DNA from 2 places in the Sodalis sp. C49 genome. Region 1 is predicted to be linked to the other one. Evidence: predicted binding sites of a transcription regulator. Region 1 holds the regulator's gene; the other holds the start of a gene.
What was found. The regulator PhoB, encoded in region 1, activates phosphate uptake and scavenging genes when phosphate is short. The targets are predictions, from matches to a motif close to CTGTCATAAAACTGNCNNAT.

Region 1 (8,942 bases):
GCCAGCAGCAGCGCGAACATCATCACCAGCACCGTGACCCAGGGGATGCCGTTACGCGATACGCGGGCGAACATCTTGGGCGCGTGTCCCTGGCCGGCCATGCCGTGCAGCATGCGCCCGACGCCGAATACGTCGCTGTTAATGGCCGACAGCGAGGCGGTCAGCACCACAAAATTCAGAATGCCGGCGGCGGTATGGATCCCCAGCTTCTGGAAAGTGAGCACAAAGGGGCTGCCTTCGGTGCCCACCTGATCCCAGGGATAGATGGACATGATGACGAACAGCGTGCCGACATAAAAGACCAGGATGCGCCAGGGCACGGAGTTGATTGCCTTAGGGATCGATTTTTCCGGTTCATTGGCTTCGCCCGCCGTGATGCCGATAATTTCAATGCCGCCATAAGCGAACATCACCATTTGCAGCGACAGGATCATGCCCATTATCCCATGGCTGAAAAAACCGCCGTTGGACCAGAGATTGTGGATACCGGTGGGCTGTCCGCCGTTGCCCAGCCCCCAGATAATGATGGCGAACCCGGCCACGATCATCAGGATGATGGTGGCCACCTTGAAGAACGAGAACCAGAATTCCATTTCGCCGAAGGCCTTGACATTGAGCAGGTTGATGGCGCCGATTATCAGTACCACGCTCAGCACCCAGACCCAGTGCGGCACCGACGGAAACCAGACGCCCATATAGATGCCGAAGGCGGTGACGTCGGCGATGGCGACGATGAGGATTTCAAAGCAGTAGGTCCAGCCGGTAATATAGCCGGCAAGCCCGCCAAGGTTATCCTGGGCGTAACGGGAGAAGGACCCGGCATGGGGACTGTGTACCGACATTTCGCCAAGTGCGCGCATGATGATATACGCCACCACGCCGCCAATCATATACGCCAGCAGCACGCTGGGGCCGGCCATTTTAATGGCGTCGGCGGAGCCGTAAAACAGCCCGGTGCCGATGGCGGAACCTAAGGCCATAAATCGGATATGGCGGGTGGTAAGACCCCGTTTTAATGCGGAGGGTTGTTGTTGCATGACCCATTTACCCTGTTTTTTCAGTCAAAAATAGCCGCGGGACGACCCGCGGTGAATAATGCGCGCAAAGGTTATAACCGGATGGTGGCCTTATGATGCGCGGCGTATTTATCATAGAACGCGACCAGGATACCGATGGTAAGCGTGGGCGGCAGCCAGGCCAGGCCTTGGGCCGACAGCGGCAGGTGCTGTATCCACGCGGGCAGCCAGACCTGGAATGACGAGAGCTTGACGGCATCGACGCAGCCGAAGACCAGGCTTATCAGCATCGCCGGCGCGATAATCCGGGTGCTGCTGCGCCACCAGCGCAGCGTGAAGCTGAGCAGGATAAGCACGATGCACGGCGGATAAATCGCGGTCAGCACCGGAATGGAGAATTGGATCAGATGGCTCAGCCCGAGGTTGGACACCAGCATGGAAAACAGACCGAGTATAAACACCAGCGTGCGGTAGGAGAGCGGCAGATGTTCGCTGAAAAACTCGGCGCAGGCGCAGGTCAGCCCCACCGCCGTCACCATGCAGGCGACGAAAATCAGGATGGCGAGAAAGCCGCTGCCCGCATTGCCAAAGGTATACTGGACGTAGGCGTGCAGGATTTCGGCGCCGTTTTGCGCCGACGGCAGCAGCACGCTGCTGCCCGAACCCAGTTTAAACAGCGTGATATAGACCGCCGTCAGCCCGACGCCGGCTATCAGCCCGGCCAGTATGGTGTAGCGGGTCAGCAGCGCGGCGTCGTTCACGCCGCGCGAGCGGGCCGCATTGACAATCACGATGCCGAATACCATGGCGCCCAGGGTATCCATGGTCAGGTAGCCGTTGACAAAACCGTTGGAGAACGGCATATGGGCATAAGCGTCGGTCGCCGGGATGGGATTGCCCGCCGGCCACAGCAGCGCGGCGATGCCCAGGACCGCCAGGGCAATCATTTTCAGCGGCGCCAGGATGTGCCCGACCGTATCCAATAAGCGGCCGGGATAGAGCGAGATGGCGATGACCAGCGCAAAATAGACCAGGCTGTAAAGAAACAGCGGCAGATCCCCCTGGCCGGTAAACGGCGCCAGCCCCACGGCGAAGGATACCGTCGCGGTGCGCGGCGTGGCGAACAGCGGCCCCACCGCCAGATAACATACCACGGCCAGCAGCAGTCCCGCTTTTCTGCCGATGGGGGAACTGAGGGCGTCAATGCCGCCCCCCACCCGGGCCAGGGCAATCACCGTCAGTACCGGCAGCCCAACCGCGCTAATCAGAAACCCCGCCGCCGCCCACCAGACATAAGGGCCTGACTGCAATCCCACCATCGGCGGAAAAATGATATTGCCCGCGCCGACAAACAAGGCGAAGGTCATAAAACCCAGGGCGAGGATATCTCTGATGCTTAAACGCTGGCTCATGGAATAATGTAATGCCTGTCTGGATGCGAAAAATAAGTAAAACCTATGACGACTCATGCCGGTTATGACATCACCAACAGCAACGGGATATCTCGCGGGCCATGGCGTAATGGCCTGTTTGCCGGGACCGGAGCGCTAAAAGGGTGCAAAACGGCGTGAAACATGCAATAACCGGCGCAATTTAAACGTTTAAAGCGCGGTAAGGCAATAGTTGAAGATAAAAGCAGAATGATAAGCCAAAAAAATACCCTAAAAGCAGTGAATACTTTCATAGCCTGGGTAATTTCTGCTACAAGATAGTTGAAGGGACGCGCTTTTAACTATAACAGAACGGCATGGATACCGGTGGCACCCCCGGGCCGCCCCTTAACCCGCGGCGACCATGCCCGCCCGCGGTATTTTGCCGCGGGCGGGATAGCCGGGCGCTGGCGTTACCAGGCGCGGCCCGCAACATCCAGCACTAGCCGCAGTTTGTCCCATTGCTGGGCTTCGGTCAGGCTATTGCCTTCTTCCGTCGAGGCGAAGCCGCACTGCGGGCTCAGGCACAGCTGGTCCAGGCTGATATAACGGGTGGCCTCGCGCAAGCGCGCCAGCACCGCCTCAGGATCTTCCAATTCACCGGTTTTGGAGGTGATAAGGCCCAGCACCGCCTGCTGGCGGCCGGGCTTGATAAACCGCAGCGGTTCAAAACCGCCGGCGCGCTCGGTGTCATATTCCAGGAAAAAGGCGTCGACCTTGACCTCGCCGAACAGGATAGGCGCCACCGGCTCATAACCGCCCTCGGAAATCCAGGTGGAGCGGAAATTGCCGCGGCAAACATGCAGGCTAACCACCAGATCGTCCGGTTTGCCCGCCAGCGCTTGATTGAGCACATCCGCATAGATGCGCGCCAATTGCCGCGGATCCTCGCCGCGCTCGCGGATCTGGCGCTGCTGGTCCGTCGAACACAGATAAGCCCACACGGTATCGTCAAGCTGCAGGTAACGGCAGCCGGCATCGTAAAAGGCGCGGATAGCGTCATGCCAGGCCTGGGCCAGATCGGCGAAATACGCCGCCAGATCAGGATAGACGCCGGCGTCGATGGCGCCGCGCCCGCCGCGAAAATGCATCACGCTCGGGCTGGGTATGGTCATTTTAGCCACCGCGTCTCCGGCCACGCTGCGCAGATAGCGGAAATCCGCCAGCATCGGATGCTGGCGGAACGCCACCTTGCCGGTGACCTTAATGCTGCGCGCCTTGGTCTGCACCCCGGAAAACTGGATACCCTGGTCGACATCGTAGCCTTCCACCCCGTCCAGCCCCTCAAAAAAATCGAAATGCCACCAGGCGCGGCGAAACTCGCCGTCGGTGACCACCTGCAGCCCCAGACCGCGCTGCAGTTCCACCACCCGGCGGATCTCGGTATCCTCGACGGCACGCAGCTGCGCGGGAGTAATGGCCCCTTGCTGCAACTGCCTGCGGGCCTGTTTAATCGCCTCGGGGCGTAATAAACTGCCCACCACATCAGCGCGAAAGGGAGGCGTATTTCTTTGCATGTTTGAGCTCCGGCGTTATTTTGCCGGCCTGGACAAGGCCCGCAAGATAATAAGATTTAATGAATAGTTCAGGATGTAAACTTTCCCGGTGGGCAATAGTTTCCGTCGGTGACATATAGACATCCGGACGTCTATAATGCCCGCATCCATACTAGCACGCGGCGGCGCATCGCCATGGCGAAGAAAATTCACCCGTGTTGAACATTATTCATGATCACCCGCGGGCGACGGCCCACCCTGCCGACACACCTCATTGCAGCCCGATATCCCGGCGCGCCTGTAGCCTTATGGGTTCAGGCAAGGGCTGGTAGCCGCCCTGGCGGGCGAGGTTTTGGCCCTGGGGCGACAAAATACGGTCCATAAAGGCGGCGGTGACCGGCGCCAATGGGGTATCAGGGGGCTTATTCAGATAAATATAGAGATAGCGCACCAGCGGATAGTCGCCGTTAAGCAAGGCCGACTCGTCCGGCGTCACCTGGCGGCCGGCCTCGTCGGTTAACGGCAGGATCCGCGCGCCGGCGGTATGAAACCCCATGCCGGCGTAACCAATGGCGTTGCGCGACGCGCTTACCGCCTGCGCCACCGAAGCCGACCCGGGCAGTTCATTGACTGATGCCAGCAGGTCACCGCCGCACAGCACGCGCTGGCGGAAAAAACCATAGGTACCGGAGGCGGAATTGCGGCCATAGCGCAGCAGGGCCATATCGGCCCACCGCCCGGTTAGGCCGAGTTCCCCCCAGCGGGTGACGGCAGGGGCGTCGCCGCAGCTGCGGGTGATGGAAAAAATGGCGTCCAACTGGCGCAGGCGCAACCTGGGCAGGGGGTTATCCTGGTTGACTATAATCACCAGCGCATCCAAGGCCACCGGCACCGCCAGGGGCGGGTAGCCGTAATGGCGCTGGAACGCGGCGATTTCAGTCGCGTTCATCATGCGGCTCATCGGCCCGATTTGCGCCGTGCCCGCGGCCAGCGCCGTCGCCGCCGTCGCCGATCCGCCCGCCTGGATCTGCACGCCGACATCCGGATAGTCATGTCTGAAATCCGCCGCCCACAGGGCCATCATATTCGCCAGCGTATCGGAACCGCTGCTGGTGAGGCTACCCGACAGCACCGACAGCGGCCGCGCCGCCGCCGGCAGGGTCAACAGCAGGCAGAGCAGCCAGCCCAGGGTTTTTACAGCTTTTATCATCGGGATTTGACACGTGAAGGAGAAGTGGGGTTATTTTCGGCCAGGACGGGGAGGACAATCAACCGGTTGGGCAAGGTAAAAAAGAAGCGGGTACCCGCGCCCGGCTCGCTGATAACATCAAGATGGGCGTCATGATTGCCGAGCGCGTGCTTAACGATGGCAAGCCCAAGGCCGCTGCCGCCGGTCTGGCGCGAACGGGCTTTGTCAACCCGGTAAAAACGCTCGGTCAGGCGCGGTAAATGCTCCGGGGCGATGCCCGGCCCGTTATCGCTGACCTGAAACTGCGCGCCCTCAGCGGTACGCTGCCAGCACACCTCGATGCGGGTGCCCGGCGGCGTATGGATGACCGCATTGTATATCAGGTTCGACATCGCGCTGCGCAGCTGATCCTCATTGCCGCGCACCAGCAACTGTTCATTAACCCGGAACACGATCTCATGCCGTTCCTGGCTGAGCGCCCCGGCGCTTTGCTGCAGGCGCTTGAGAATGGCCGGAATATCGACGCGTTCATTGACCTCGCCCTGCGGCGCGGCCTCGATACGGGATAACACCAGCAACTGCTTGACCAGACGCTCCATGCGCTGCGTCTGATCCTGCATGGTGTGGATGGCCTTGGCGCGCATGGCTTCATCCATATCCTGGTCGTTCATCATTTCCAGATATCCCTGCAACACCGTCAGCGGCGTACGCAGTTCATGGCTGGCATTGGCGAAAAAGTTGCGCCTGGCGCCTTCCAGCTGGCGCATCTGGGTCACGTCGCGGGCCACCATTAACAGCTGGTCGTCGGTATAGGGCATCACGCGGAATTCAACGTAACGTTGCTTATTGAGCAGCAGGGTCAAGGGGCGCTCGAACGACTGGCCCTGGATATAGCTGTTGAATTCAGGATAGCGCAGCAGGTTAAGGATATGCTGGCCGTTGTCTTCCGGCCAGCGAAACCCGAGCAGCTGCTGCGCCAGGCCGTTGCACCAGAAAATATGGCCGTCGTCGGTCAACATCACCAGCGCATCAGGCAAGGTTTCCGCGCCGCTGCGAAAGCGTTTGAACAATGTCGCCAGTTCACGCCGCCGCCGCCGGTGGCGCAACTGCATCTGATGCAGGCCATAGAACAGCGGTTCCCAGCTTCCCCGCCCTTCCGGCGGCGTATGCCGGAGATCGACCCATAACCAGCGGGACAGCCGCAATTGGTAATAATAGTTGCGCACCAGCGCGGCCAGCAGCGCCGCCACCAACAGCCAGGCCAGGTGGCCGACAAAAAGCGACAACAGCAGGGCCGGCAGGCAAAACAGCCCCAGTTCCAGCAAAATCTTACGCCAGGATAAACGTTCCAGCACCGGCAGAGCTCCCCTTATACCGCGCTAATAGCGCGCGGAAAAACGATAGCCGGTGCCGCGGACCGTCTGCACCATCCGATCGTGACCGCCGGTTTCCAGCGCTTTGCGCAGGCGGCGAATATGCACATCAACCGTCCGGTCCTCAACATACACATTAGTGCCCCAGACATGATTTAACAACTGTTCCCGGCTATATACCCGCTCGGGATGGGTCATGAAAAAGTGCAGCAGTTTAAATTCGGTCGGTCCCATCTCCAGGGCCAGTTCGTTGGAGGTTACCCGGTGCGACGACGGATCCAGGCTTAGGCCCTGCAGTTCAATCTTATCTTCCACCGCCATCGGCGAAATACGGCGCATCACCGCCTTGATCCTGGCCAGCAGCTCCTTGGGCGAGAACGGTTTGGTGATATAATCATCGGCGCCTACTTCCAGCCCCCGCACCCGGTCTTCCTCCTCGCCGCGCGCGGTCAGCATCATGACCGGAATATCGCGGGTCAATACTTCGCGTTTCATATGTTTGATAAATTGTATTCCCGAACCGCCTGGCAACATCCAGTCGAGCAATACCAGATCCGGATAAGGCTCCGCCATACGGCTGACCGCCGTGCCGTAGTCTTCGGCTTCGATGGGCTGGAAGCCATTCTGTTCAAGTACGAAGCACACCATTTCACGAATCGGCGCTTCGTCTTCCACGACTAATATGCGTTTTGCCATTTTTTCCTGCCATTAATCTCTGCGGTTAACGTGCCCGGGCATTATGCGTCACTTTTATGACAGATTTATTAAAATCAGCCCATCGTGCCAGAAGCATAGCGGATGGCGGTTTTTTTTCGTCCCGGGTTGCCAAATTAACAGCTTTACGTCGGCATCGCCCGGGGTAAGGTTTATACTCTCGCCCTGACTTTTGCACTCTGGCTGGAGCGTCATGCGGATCATTCACACTTCTGACTGGCACCTGGGTCAGTCGTTTTTCACCAAAAACCGCGCCCGGGAGCATCGCGCCTTCCTGCAATGGCTGGTGGCGCAGGTGGCAGAGCGGGATATCGACGCGGTGATCGTGGCCGGCGATATCTTTGATACCGGCACCCCGCCCAGCTATGCCCGCGAACTGTTCAACCGTTTCGTGGTGGCGTTGCAGCCGACCGGTTGCCAGCTGATCATACTGGCGGGCAATCATGACGCGGTGGCGACATTGAACGAATCCCGGGCGCTGCTGGCCTGCATGCATACCCGGGTTATCGCCGGCGGCGGGTTCGGCGCCCGGGACGATGACGACAACGCCGACGGCGACCGCGAAGACAGCGGCGGGCAACCGGTTTTTGTACTTAACGATCGTAGTGGAAAGCCGGGGGCGATACTGTGCGCCATCCCCTTTTTACGCCCGCGGGATGTGCTGACCAGCCGCGCCGGAGAATCGGGGGATGATAAACAGCGGGCGCTGATGGACGCCATCGCCGCACATTACCAGGCGCTATATGACCGGGCGCTGGCCCTGCGCGCCAAGTTGCCCGGCCGGTTGCCGATTATCGCCACCGGACACCTGACCACGGTGGGCGCCGCCACCACCGATTCGGTACGCGATATTTATATCGGCAGCCTGGACGCGTTTCCCGCCCAGCTGTTTCCGCCGGCGGATTATATCGCCCTCGGCCATATCCACCGCCCGCAGTGCGTGGGCGGACAGCAGCATATCCGCTATTGCGGTTCGCCCATCGCCTTGAGTTTTGATGAAACCGGGCAGCCCAAGCAGATCAATATAGTCAGTTTCGACGCCGGGGGCGTGGCGGACATTTCCCCGGTTTTGATCCCGGAGACCCAGGCCCTGCGCCTGATAAAAGGCGACCTGGCGGACATCGAGGCGCAGTTGCGCTCGTTTAGCGATTACCCGGGGCCCTCGCCCGTCTGGCTGGATATCGAGGTGGTGACAGACGCCTGGCTGAATGATATCCAGCAGCGTATCCAGCAGTTGGCGGCCGATTTGCCGGTGGAAATCGTGCTGTTGCGCCGTAACCGCGAGCAGCGGCTGTCGGCACTGGCGCGCCGGCAACGGGAAACGCTGGTCGAACTGAGCGCCGGGGACGTGTTTGAGCGGCGCCTGGCGCTGATCCCCTCCCCCGCGCCGGAGAACCTGGACGCCATACGCTTGCTCTATCGCCAGGTAACGGCGGACATACAGCAAGGCGCCGCGGCGGAAAACCCGCCGGCGCCGGATGCCGCAACCAAAGGAGACGCCCGGTGAAAATCCTGACGCTGCGGCTGAAAAACATCAATGCGCTCAGGGGCGAGTGGAAAATTGATTTTACCGCCGACCCCTTCGACCGCGCCAGCCTGTTTGCCATTACCGGTCCCACCGGCGCCGGCAAGACCACTATTCTTGACGCCATCTGCCTGGCGCTGTATCACCGCACGCCCCGCCTGGACGCCTTGCCCGGCCAGGAATTGATGACCCGGCTTAC
Region 2 (8,942 bases), 2.3 Mb from region 1:
GTCCGGCAATATCACCAACTTCTCGCGGGAACCCAACCGGCTGATCGATTTGATTATCAGCGTGAGCTACGACGCCGATATCGAACAGGTGAAAAGCCTGCTGACCGATATTATCGCCGCCGACAGCCGCGTGCTGAAAGATAAGGGTATTACCGTGCGCCTCAACGCCCTGGGGGCCTCGTCGCTCGATTTTATGGTCCGCGCCTGGGTACCGCGGGATGCGCTGCAAAACGCCACCTTCGACCTGCTGGAAAGCTTTAAACGCGCCCTTGACGAGCACCAGATCGGCATTCCCTATCCGCAAATGGATGTGCATATGTATCGCGCGCCCAAGCCCAAATCCGAGGCGGCGGCCGAGGGCGGCCATTCGCCCGCGGCCCCGGCTGCGCCGCGGCAACCCTCCTGAGAGGCCTTGCCGCTAAACCCGCCGGCGCGGCGGGTTGTCACGCCATGCCGGCGGTCAGCCTTGCACGCTGACGCACAGGTGATCAGATTATAAGCAATGCTAATGCAAGATTAATTTATTCCATTTCAACTGATATCCGCTTCTGATTACACTAGCGCTACTTTTTATTGGCAGCAGGCGGTGAGCGACGTGTGGGTTATTTTTATGCAGGGTTTTGCGTTGGGCATGGCGACCATTGTGCCCCTTGGGCCGCAGAATATCCTGGTGATGAACCAGGGCATACGGCGGCAATATCATTTGCTGATCGCCACTTTGTGCCTGTTAAGCGATATGGCGCTGATTATCGCCGGCGTTTTTGGCAGCAGCGCGCTGCTGTCGCAGTCGCCCATATTGTTGCGGGGCGTGACCCTGGCGGGGGTGGCGTTTTTGGCGGTGTATGGCTTTTGCGCGCTGAAAAACGCCTGGCGCGGGGAAGGGGATGACCGCGCCGGTGTCCCGGGCGAGGTCTTCCGCCCGTCGCGGCGGCGCATTATCCTTACCATGCTGGCGGTGACCTGGCTCAATCCCCACGTTTACCTGGATACGCTGGTGGTGCTGGGCAGTATCGGCGGGCAACTGGAGCCGGCGGCGCGGCGCTGGTTCGCCGGCGGCACCATCGGCGCGTCCCTGGTATGGTTCTACGGCCTGGCCATGCTGTCGGCGCGTCTGGCCCCCTGGCTTAACCGCGGCCGGGTGCAGCGCGGGATCCAGTTATTCGTCGGCGTGGTGATGTGGCTGGTGGCGCTGCAGTTGGCGCGCCAGGCCTGGCAGATGTTTACCGCGCAGCCGGTGTAGTGCCCGGGGCGTGGCGCTGCATGAGATTGCGAACTTATCCTATATTTTAACGCAACGGCAACGATTATGCTGGGTGCCGATAATCACATAACGGTAAATAAGCGCAAAGGGCGTTGTTTTTAGATGAAAATGCGCAATCATAGGCGGTATTTTCATTTATATTCAGCGCATTTTGCCGCACAGGAGACGTCATGAAGGTCAAAGCATTGCTGTTAACCACCCTGTTGGGATTAGGATCGTTTACGACCCAGGCGCTGGCCGCCGAGCTTCCCGCCGGGCCGCATGTGATCACCTCCGGCACGTCAAGTGTCGAGGCGACGCCGGATATCGCCACCCTGACCATCGAAGTGTCGATTTCCTCGAAAGACGCCGCCGACGCCAAAAAACAGGTGGACGCGCGCGTGGCGCAATATTTTGATTTTCTGAATAAAAATGGCATTGAAAATAAAGATATCGACGCCGCGAACCTGCGCACCCAGCCGGAATATGATTTTTTAAAGACCGGGGAATCGGTGCTGAAAGGCTATCGCGCCGTGCGCCAGGTGCAGGTCACGCTACGCCAGCTTGATAAGCTCAATGAACTGCTGGACGGCGCGCTGAAATCCGGCCTGAATGAAATCCGCTCCGTCGAGCTGGGCGTGGCTAATCCGGACGCCTACCGCGATCGGGCGCGCAACAAGGCGATTGAAAACGCCACTTCCCAGGCCCGTTCGCTGGCGGAAGGCTTTAAAGCTACCCTGGGGCCGATTTTCAGCATCCGTTACCATGTGGCGAACTACCAGCCGGTGCCGGTGGCGCGGATGTTTAAGACCAACGAGGCCATGTCGCAGACCGATGCGGCCCAGACCTATGTCCAGCAGGCGATCCATTTTGACGATCAGGTGGATGTCGTGTTCGAGCTGCAACGCCAGCCCTAGGCGGCGGGTGTGGCCGATGCGTCCCACTGCGGGGCGCGCCGGCGCTGTGCGGCCCTCAGGCCTGGCGCAAGACCTGCCGGCCATGGGAGAGCAGGGCGTCGGTCACTTTGCGCATCATGCGGCTTTCCGGCGCAAACCGATGCCAGAACAGCATGCGGCGCTGGTACAGGCCCGGCGTCAGGTCTATCAGTTCGCCCGTCGCCAGCTCCCGTTCGATTTGCAGATGCGGGATCATGCAGCAGGTCGTGCCCTGGCGCGCCAGCTGCACGAAGGCTTCCGATGAGTTGACGATATGGCAGGGCACGCTGCCCGGCGGCAGGTCAAAGTTCTGCTGCAAAAACGCCTGGTGCATATCGTCCAGATGGTCAAACGCCACCGCCGGCGCTTTCAGCAGCGCGCTGCGCGTCACGCCGTGGGGGAAATAACGATCGGCAAAAGGCTGGGATGCCACGAACAGATAATCCAGGGCGCCCAGTTGATCCACCAGGCAGCTCGGCAGCGGCTGGGGCTGGATACTGACCGCGCCCACCACTTCGCCGCGCCTTAGCCTTTCCTGGGTACGCGTTTCATCTTCCACCTGTAAATTAAGGCGGATAGGCGAATCGGTCAGCACCGGTTTCAGCGCCGGCAGCAGCCAGGTCGCCAGGCTGTCGGCATTCACCGCCAGCGACAGCAGCAGCGGCGTGTCGCTGCCGTTATCGGTGCCCAGCCATTCGTCCTCCAGCAATTCCACCTGATGCAGCAAGGCCAGCAGCTTTTGCCCTTGTTCGGTGGGCCGTGGGGGAATGGTACGCACCAGCAGCGGCTGGCCGAACAGGTTTTCCAGTTGTTTTATGCGCTGCGATACCGCGGATTGGGTGATACATAATTTTTGCGCGGCGCGTTCAAAACCCCGTTCCCGTATCACGGCGTCAAGCGCCTGCAGCGTCCGATAGTCCGGGCGTTTCATTCTTTATCCCCTGCGTCGATATCTCTGTGCATCAATAGGTACTTTTTGGTCACCGGTTTTCACTATGCCATAGATTGACCCGGTTGCGGACGCAAAATTTTAGCCGTGTCAGGCGCGGGCATCCGGGATGCGGCGGGTTGTGGCGGAATTCACGCCATCGGCGATGATATTGTTTTATAATACCGCCCACTTTCCGTAGCCAAGGCTTAATTATTTATGACGCAGGATGAACTGAAAAAGGCGGTGGGCTGGTCGGCATTGAAGTATGTGAAACCGGGCACGATCGTCGGCGTCGGCACCGGGTCCACCGCCGCGCATTTTATCGATGCCCTGGGCAGCATCAGGAATCAAATCGAAGGGGCGGTCTCCAGTTCGGACGCTTCTTCGGCCAAGCTGAAGAGCCTCGGTATCCCGCTGCTGGATCTCAACAGCGTCGACGTGCTGGACATCTATGTCGACGGCGCCGATGAAATCAACGGCCAGATGCAGATGATCAAAGGCGGCGGGGCGGCCCTGACGCGCGAAAAAATCATCGCGGCGGTCGCGCGTAAATTTATCTGTATCGTCGATGGATCCAAACGGGTGGACGTCCTGGGCAATTTTCCCCTGCCGGTGGAAGTGATCCCGATGGCGCGCGCCTATGTGGCGCGCGAGCTGGTGAAACTGGGCGGATTGCCGGAGTACCGCCAGGGCGTGGTAACCGATAACGGCAATATTATCCTGGACGTGCGCAACCTGCGCATCCTGGACGCGGTGGCCCTGGAAGACAAAATCAACAGCCTGCCCGGCGTGGTGACCGTGGGCCTGTTTGCCCGGCGCGGCGCGGATGTGGCGCTGATCGGCACCGCCGGGGGCGTTCAGGTTATCGAGTAACGGGCCGGTTTTACCGCCGCCCGGCGCCGCCGCCGGCTTTCCACGCCGGCGGCGGTGGATGTTAATTTTGTTTACATAGCATCTTTTATCGCCGCAGGTGAAATTCAGTGATAAATGTCACATTTATGCCATCGGCCTGCTATATATATGACGCTTCTCCACCAGACCAGAGGATTTATCCATAGCAATCGCTTATGGCTGCGTCTTATGCTGTCTTAAGGATAAACGGCCCTGTTGCCGCCACGGTAATTTTTGTTATTTTGTCCGGGTGCTGTGTGTTGCAGTCGCATCTGAAGTCTCAAAAAGGGTCGGGAAATGGCAAAAGTATCGCTGGAAAAAGATAAGATTAAGTTTCTGTTGGTCGAAGGTGTTCACCCCAGCGCGGTGGATAACCTGAAACGCGCCGGTTATACCAATATTGAATACCATAAGGGCGCGCTGGATTCCGCGGCACTGAAAGCCTCCGTGCGCGACGCGCACTTTATCGGCATCCGATCCCGTACCCACCTGACGGAAGACATCTTTGCCGCGGCGGAAAAACTCGTTGCCGTCGGCTGCTTTTGTATCGGCACCAATCAGGTCGATCTGAAAGCCGCGCTGAAAAAAGGCGTGCCGGTATTCAATGCGCCTTTTTCCAATACCCGCTCCGTGGCGGAATTGGTGCTCGGCGAAATGCTGCTGATGATACGCGGCGTCCCGGAGGCCAACGCCAAGGCGCACCGCGGCCAGTGGAACAAGCAGGCGAGCGGCAGCTATGAAGCGCGCGGCAAGAAACTGGGTATCATCGGTTACGGCCATATCGGCACCCAGCTGAGTATCCTGGCGGAAGGCCTGGGGATGCAGGTGTTCTATTACGATATCGAGAGCAAACTGTCCCTGGGCAACGCGCGCCAGGTGGATTCGCTGCCTGAGCTGCTGGGTATGTGCGACGTGGTCTCCCTGCATGTGCCGGATACCCAGTCCACCCGCAATATGATGGGCAAGGACGAATTCGGCCATATGAAACCGGGGTCGCTGTTTATCAACGCCTCGCGCGGTACGGTGGTGGATATCCCGGCCCTGTGCGACGCCCTGGCCAGTAAACATATCGCCGGCGCCGCCGTGGACGTGTTCCCCGAAGAGCCCGCCACCAACAGCGATCCGTTCAACTCGCCGCTGTGTGAATTCGATAATGTGATCTTGACGCCGCATATCGGCGGCTCCACCGAGGAAGCGCAGGAAAATATCGGCGTGGAGGTGGCGGGCAAACTGGCCAAATACTCCGATAACGGCTCGACCCTGTCGGCGGTCAATTTCCCGGAAGTCTCGCTGCCGGAACATGGCGATAACGTCAGCCGTTTACTGCATATCCATGAAAACCGTCCCGGGATCCTGACCCGCATCAACCAGATTTTTGCCGAGCAAAGCATCAATATCGCCGCCCAGTATCTGCAAACCACGCCCGAAATCGGTTATGTGGTCATTGATGTGGAAACCGATACCGAAAATACCGCCCTACAGCTGCTGAAGGCGATACCCGGCACTATCCGCGCCCGCCTGCTGTACTGATAGCTGCGCGCCTGACGTGGTCGACCCCAGCCCCGGCTTAGCAAGCCGGGGCTTTTTTATGGGTACCGCCAGCTTACCGCGCACGCCGGGTACACCACCGGGCCAAGGGCTGCCATCCGTCCCCGGCGGTTTACCAGCGCCAGTGCCGCGACGGGGTAACAATTTCCGGCAACGGGATATCCCAGGGCTCCGCCGGTATGGCGTCCACCTGCTGGCAATCGTGGGCCAGCCCGATGGGGTAGAAGCCGGCGCCGCGCCGCCAGTGCCGCAGGGTGCGATCGTAAAAGCCGCCGCCCATGCCCAGGCGCTGGCCCCGGGCATCAAAGGCCACCAGCGGGGTAAACAGGATATCGAGATGCCGCGCCGGCAAGAGTTGGGTCACGTCCAGCCGCGGCTCGCTGATATGCAGGCGGTTCAGCACCAGCGGCGTATCGGGCCTGTAGCGCAGGAACAACAGGTGGCCCGGGCTGAAAGGGTGCAGCACCGGCAAATAAACGCGCTGGTCGCGTTGCCAGAGCGCCTCAATAAGCGGCCGGGTATCCAGCTCGCCGTCAAACGATAAAAACAGCGCCAGGCTGCGGGCCGCGGTAACCCGCGGGTCGGCCAGCAGGGTTTTGACCAGCGCCGCGGCCGCAGCGGCCTGTTCGCCCGGGGTGAGCCGGCGGCGTTGCCGGCGGATATGGTTGCGGATACTTTGCCGCTGCAGGGACGTTTCGGGCGACTGGGTCATGGCTGATTACGCGCTATACCGGAAAAAGAAGGTAATAAAGTATGTCATAAAGACGGTCCGGGGGGATGTCATAACGTACGCGGATAAAGAAATCGGGTCTGAAAAAACGCTGTCGGGGAATAGAGTGTGGCGGGGGGAAGCCTGATACGCCGTGCCGAGAGCCGTACCAAGCCGCGCCGCTGACGCGCGCGTCCGCTGCTGATGCAAACCGACGCTACGCTATAAAGGGATCTCCGAGATGCCGCCGCAGGCTGTAACCCTTGAACCCATGGTTCAAGGTGAACGCAGCGTTATAACCTTAAGGCTTCTCGGACGAACCGAGCTTGCGCACCAGTTACAGATCGCCACATTCTTGTGGTAAAAATTATCGGCTCAGGGGACGGGCCCGCTGGCGAACACCTCAGAGAAATTTTGTATTCCTGTTCCGCGGGATTTTCCCGGCGGCTATCGTTACTCGAACTGCGTGCCTGGTCGCTCGGAGATACGGCCCTGTTCTACCAGTGCCTGCTCAATCGTCTGCTGCAGTAACCGGATCCGCTGTTCCATGTTGGCGGCGTAATCACGGGTTTTAACTCTTTCCTGCGCCAGTTCGTGGCATACGTTCAGTGCCGCGATAAAAACAAGCTGTTCTGTATTGGTGACTCTAGTGCGAACTTTGAGATCTTGCAACCGCTGATTAAGATCTTCCGCCGCCTGGTTCAACGCTTCTTGTTGTTCCGGCGGGCAATTTACCCTTAACGTGCGGCCAAAAATTTGAATATCTACCGGTTGTGCGGACATACCACCTTCCTGCTTTGTTACCGCGCCGACGCCAGGCCACTCCCGTTTCACCATTGCGGGAGCACAGGGCGGGCGCAACTATACTCTATATCCATGCGCTATATCAAACAGAAGAATCCATATAAAACAGAAGATACACGCCCTTTCTGGTATAGCTACGGACCTTGGTGGTAGCATAACACGAACTTATCCTGCCAACGACGATGAAAGCGCATGTCTATACAAAATACCTTTCCCGACTACGATAACCTGACCCAACTGCTTAACCAACAGGCCGTGGCGCTGACGCCGGCGGAAATGCATGGTTTGATAAGCGGCATGCTGTGCGGCGGCAACAAGGATCACAGTTGGCAGACGCTGGTGCACGAGCTGACCAACGAGGGCATGGCCTTTTCCCAGACCCTGGCCGACCCGCTGCGCCAGCTGCACGAAGCCACCGCGCAAACCCTGGACGACGAGGAGTTTATGTTTCAGCTGCTGCTGCCCGACGACGACCGCGCCACGGTATTCGAGCGCGTGGACGCGCTGGCCGGCTGGGTAAATCATTTCCTGCTGGGGCTGGGCGTGATGCAGCCGCAGCTGGATAAAATCAAGGGCGAGCTAAAGGAAGCCATCGACGATCTGCGCAATATCGGCCAGCTCGGCTATGACGAAGATGAAGATCAGGAAGAGCTGGCGCAGTCGCTGGAGGAAGTCGTTGAATACGTGCGTATGGCCGCCATTCTTTGCCATAATGGATTTACCCGCTCGGAGCACGCCGGCCCGCTGGAAAAGCCAAAGCCGACGCTGCACTGATCGCCGCAACCGGCAGCACCGCCCGTTGAATTGTTGAGAGTATGGCAAGGCAGGAGAGAGTGATGACATCACAAGAATTTTTACGCCGCCGGCAGGCATTGTTGGCCAACATGGCTCCGGCCAGCGCCGCCGTCATTTTTGCGGCGCCGGAGGCGACGCGCAGCGCCGACAGTGAATATCCCTATCGCCAGAATAGCGACTTCTGGTATTTCACCGGGTTCAACGAACCGGAGGCGGCGCTGGTGCTTATCAAAAGCGACGCGACCCATTCGCACAGCGTGCTGTTCAACCGGGTGCGCGATCCCGGCGCCGAGACCTGGTTCGGCCGCCGCCTGGGCCAGGAGGCCGCCCCGGCCAGACTTGCCGTGGACCGGGCCTTGCCGTGGGACGAAATCAATCATCAGTTGCACCTGCTGCTGAACGGACTGGATGTGGTCTATCACGCCCAGGGACAATACGCCTTTGCCGATACCCTGGTGTTTAACGCCCTCGATACCCTGCGCCGCGGCTACCGTCAGCATTTGCGCGCGCCCGCCACGCTTACCGACTGGCGCCCCTGGGTGCACGATTTCAGGCTGGTTAAATCGGCGGAGGAGCTGGCGGTCATGCGCCGCGCCGGCGAAATCACCGCGCTCGGGCATACCCGCGCCATGCGGGCCTGTCGTCCGGGGCAGTATGAATACCAGCTGGAAGGCGAAATCCTGCATGAATTCAACCGGCACGGCGCCCGCTATCCTTCCTACAATACCATCGTCGGCAGCGGCGAAAACGGCTGTATTCTGCACTACACCGAAAACGAGGCGCAGATGCGCGACGGCGATCTGGTGCTTATCGACGCCGGCTGTGAATACCAGGGGTATGCCGGCGATATCACCCGCACCTTCCCGGTGAACGGCAAGTTCAGCCCCGAGCAGCGGGCGGTGTACGACATAGTGCTGGCGATGCTGGAGAAATCCCTGGCGTTGTACCGGCCGGGCACCAGTATCCGCGAAGTCAATGAACAGGCGGTGCGGGTTATGGTCTCCGGGCTGGTGGCGCTGGGCGTAATGAAGGGCGACGTGGACGGGCTTATCGCCGCCCAGGCCCACCGGCAGTTCTTTATGCACGGCT

Region 2: serA (phosphoglycerate dehydrogenase) is a predicted target of PhoB. The motif match lies at 4,092-4,111, and genes of this name have one in related genera.

The regions. Positions count from the first base shown of each region.
Region 1 covers NZ_CP163303.1:2,325,715-2,334,656, forward strand. The annotation lists gene proY (proline-specific permease ProY) at 1-1,037, opposite strand, end outside; gene brnQ (branched-chain amino acid transport system II carrier protein) at 1,109-2,428, opposite strand; gene ABUK12_RS10570 (cobalamin-independent methionine synthase II family protein) at 2,860-3,963, opposite strand; gene ABUK12_RS10575 (PstS family phosphate ABC transporter substrate-binding protein) at 4,214-5,152, opposite strand; gene phoR (phosphate regulon sensor histidine kinase PhoR) at 5,149-6,486, opposite strand; gene phoB (phosphate response regulator transcription factor PhoB) at 6,511-7,200, opposite strand; gene sbcD (exonuclease subunit SbcD) at 7,412-8,725, shown strand; gene ABUK12_RS10595 (AAA family ATPase) at 8,722-8,942, shown strand, end outside.
Region 2 covers NZ_CP163303.1:4,600,328-4,609,269, forward strand. The annotation lists gene mscS (small-conductance mechanosensitive channel MscS) at 1-406, shown strand, start outside; gene ABUK12_RS20760 (LysE family transporter) at 611-1,240, shown strand; gene ABUK12_RS20765 (oxidative stress defense protein) at 1,432-2,157, shown strand; gene ABUK12_RS20770 (LysR family transcriptional regulator ArgP) at 2,213-3,106, opposite strand; gene rpiA (ribose-5-phosphate isomerase RpiA) at 3,323-3,979, shown strand; gene serA (phosphoglycerate dehydrogenase) at 4,295-5,527, shown strand; gene ABUK12_RS20785 (5-formyltetrahydrofolate cyclo-ligase) at 5,658-6,257, opposite strand; RNA gene ssrS (6S RNA) at 6,484-6,667, opposite strand; gene zapA (cell division protein ZapA) at 6,708-7,037, opposite strand; gene ABUK12_RS20800 (YecA family protein) at 7,251-7,832, shown strand; gene pepP (Xaa-Pro aminopeptidase) at 7,895-8,942, shown strand, end outside.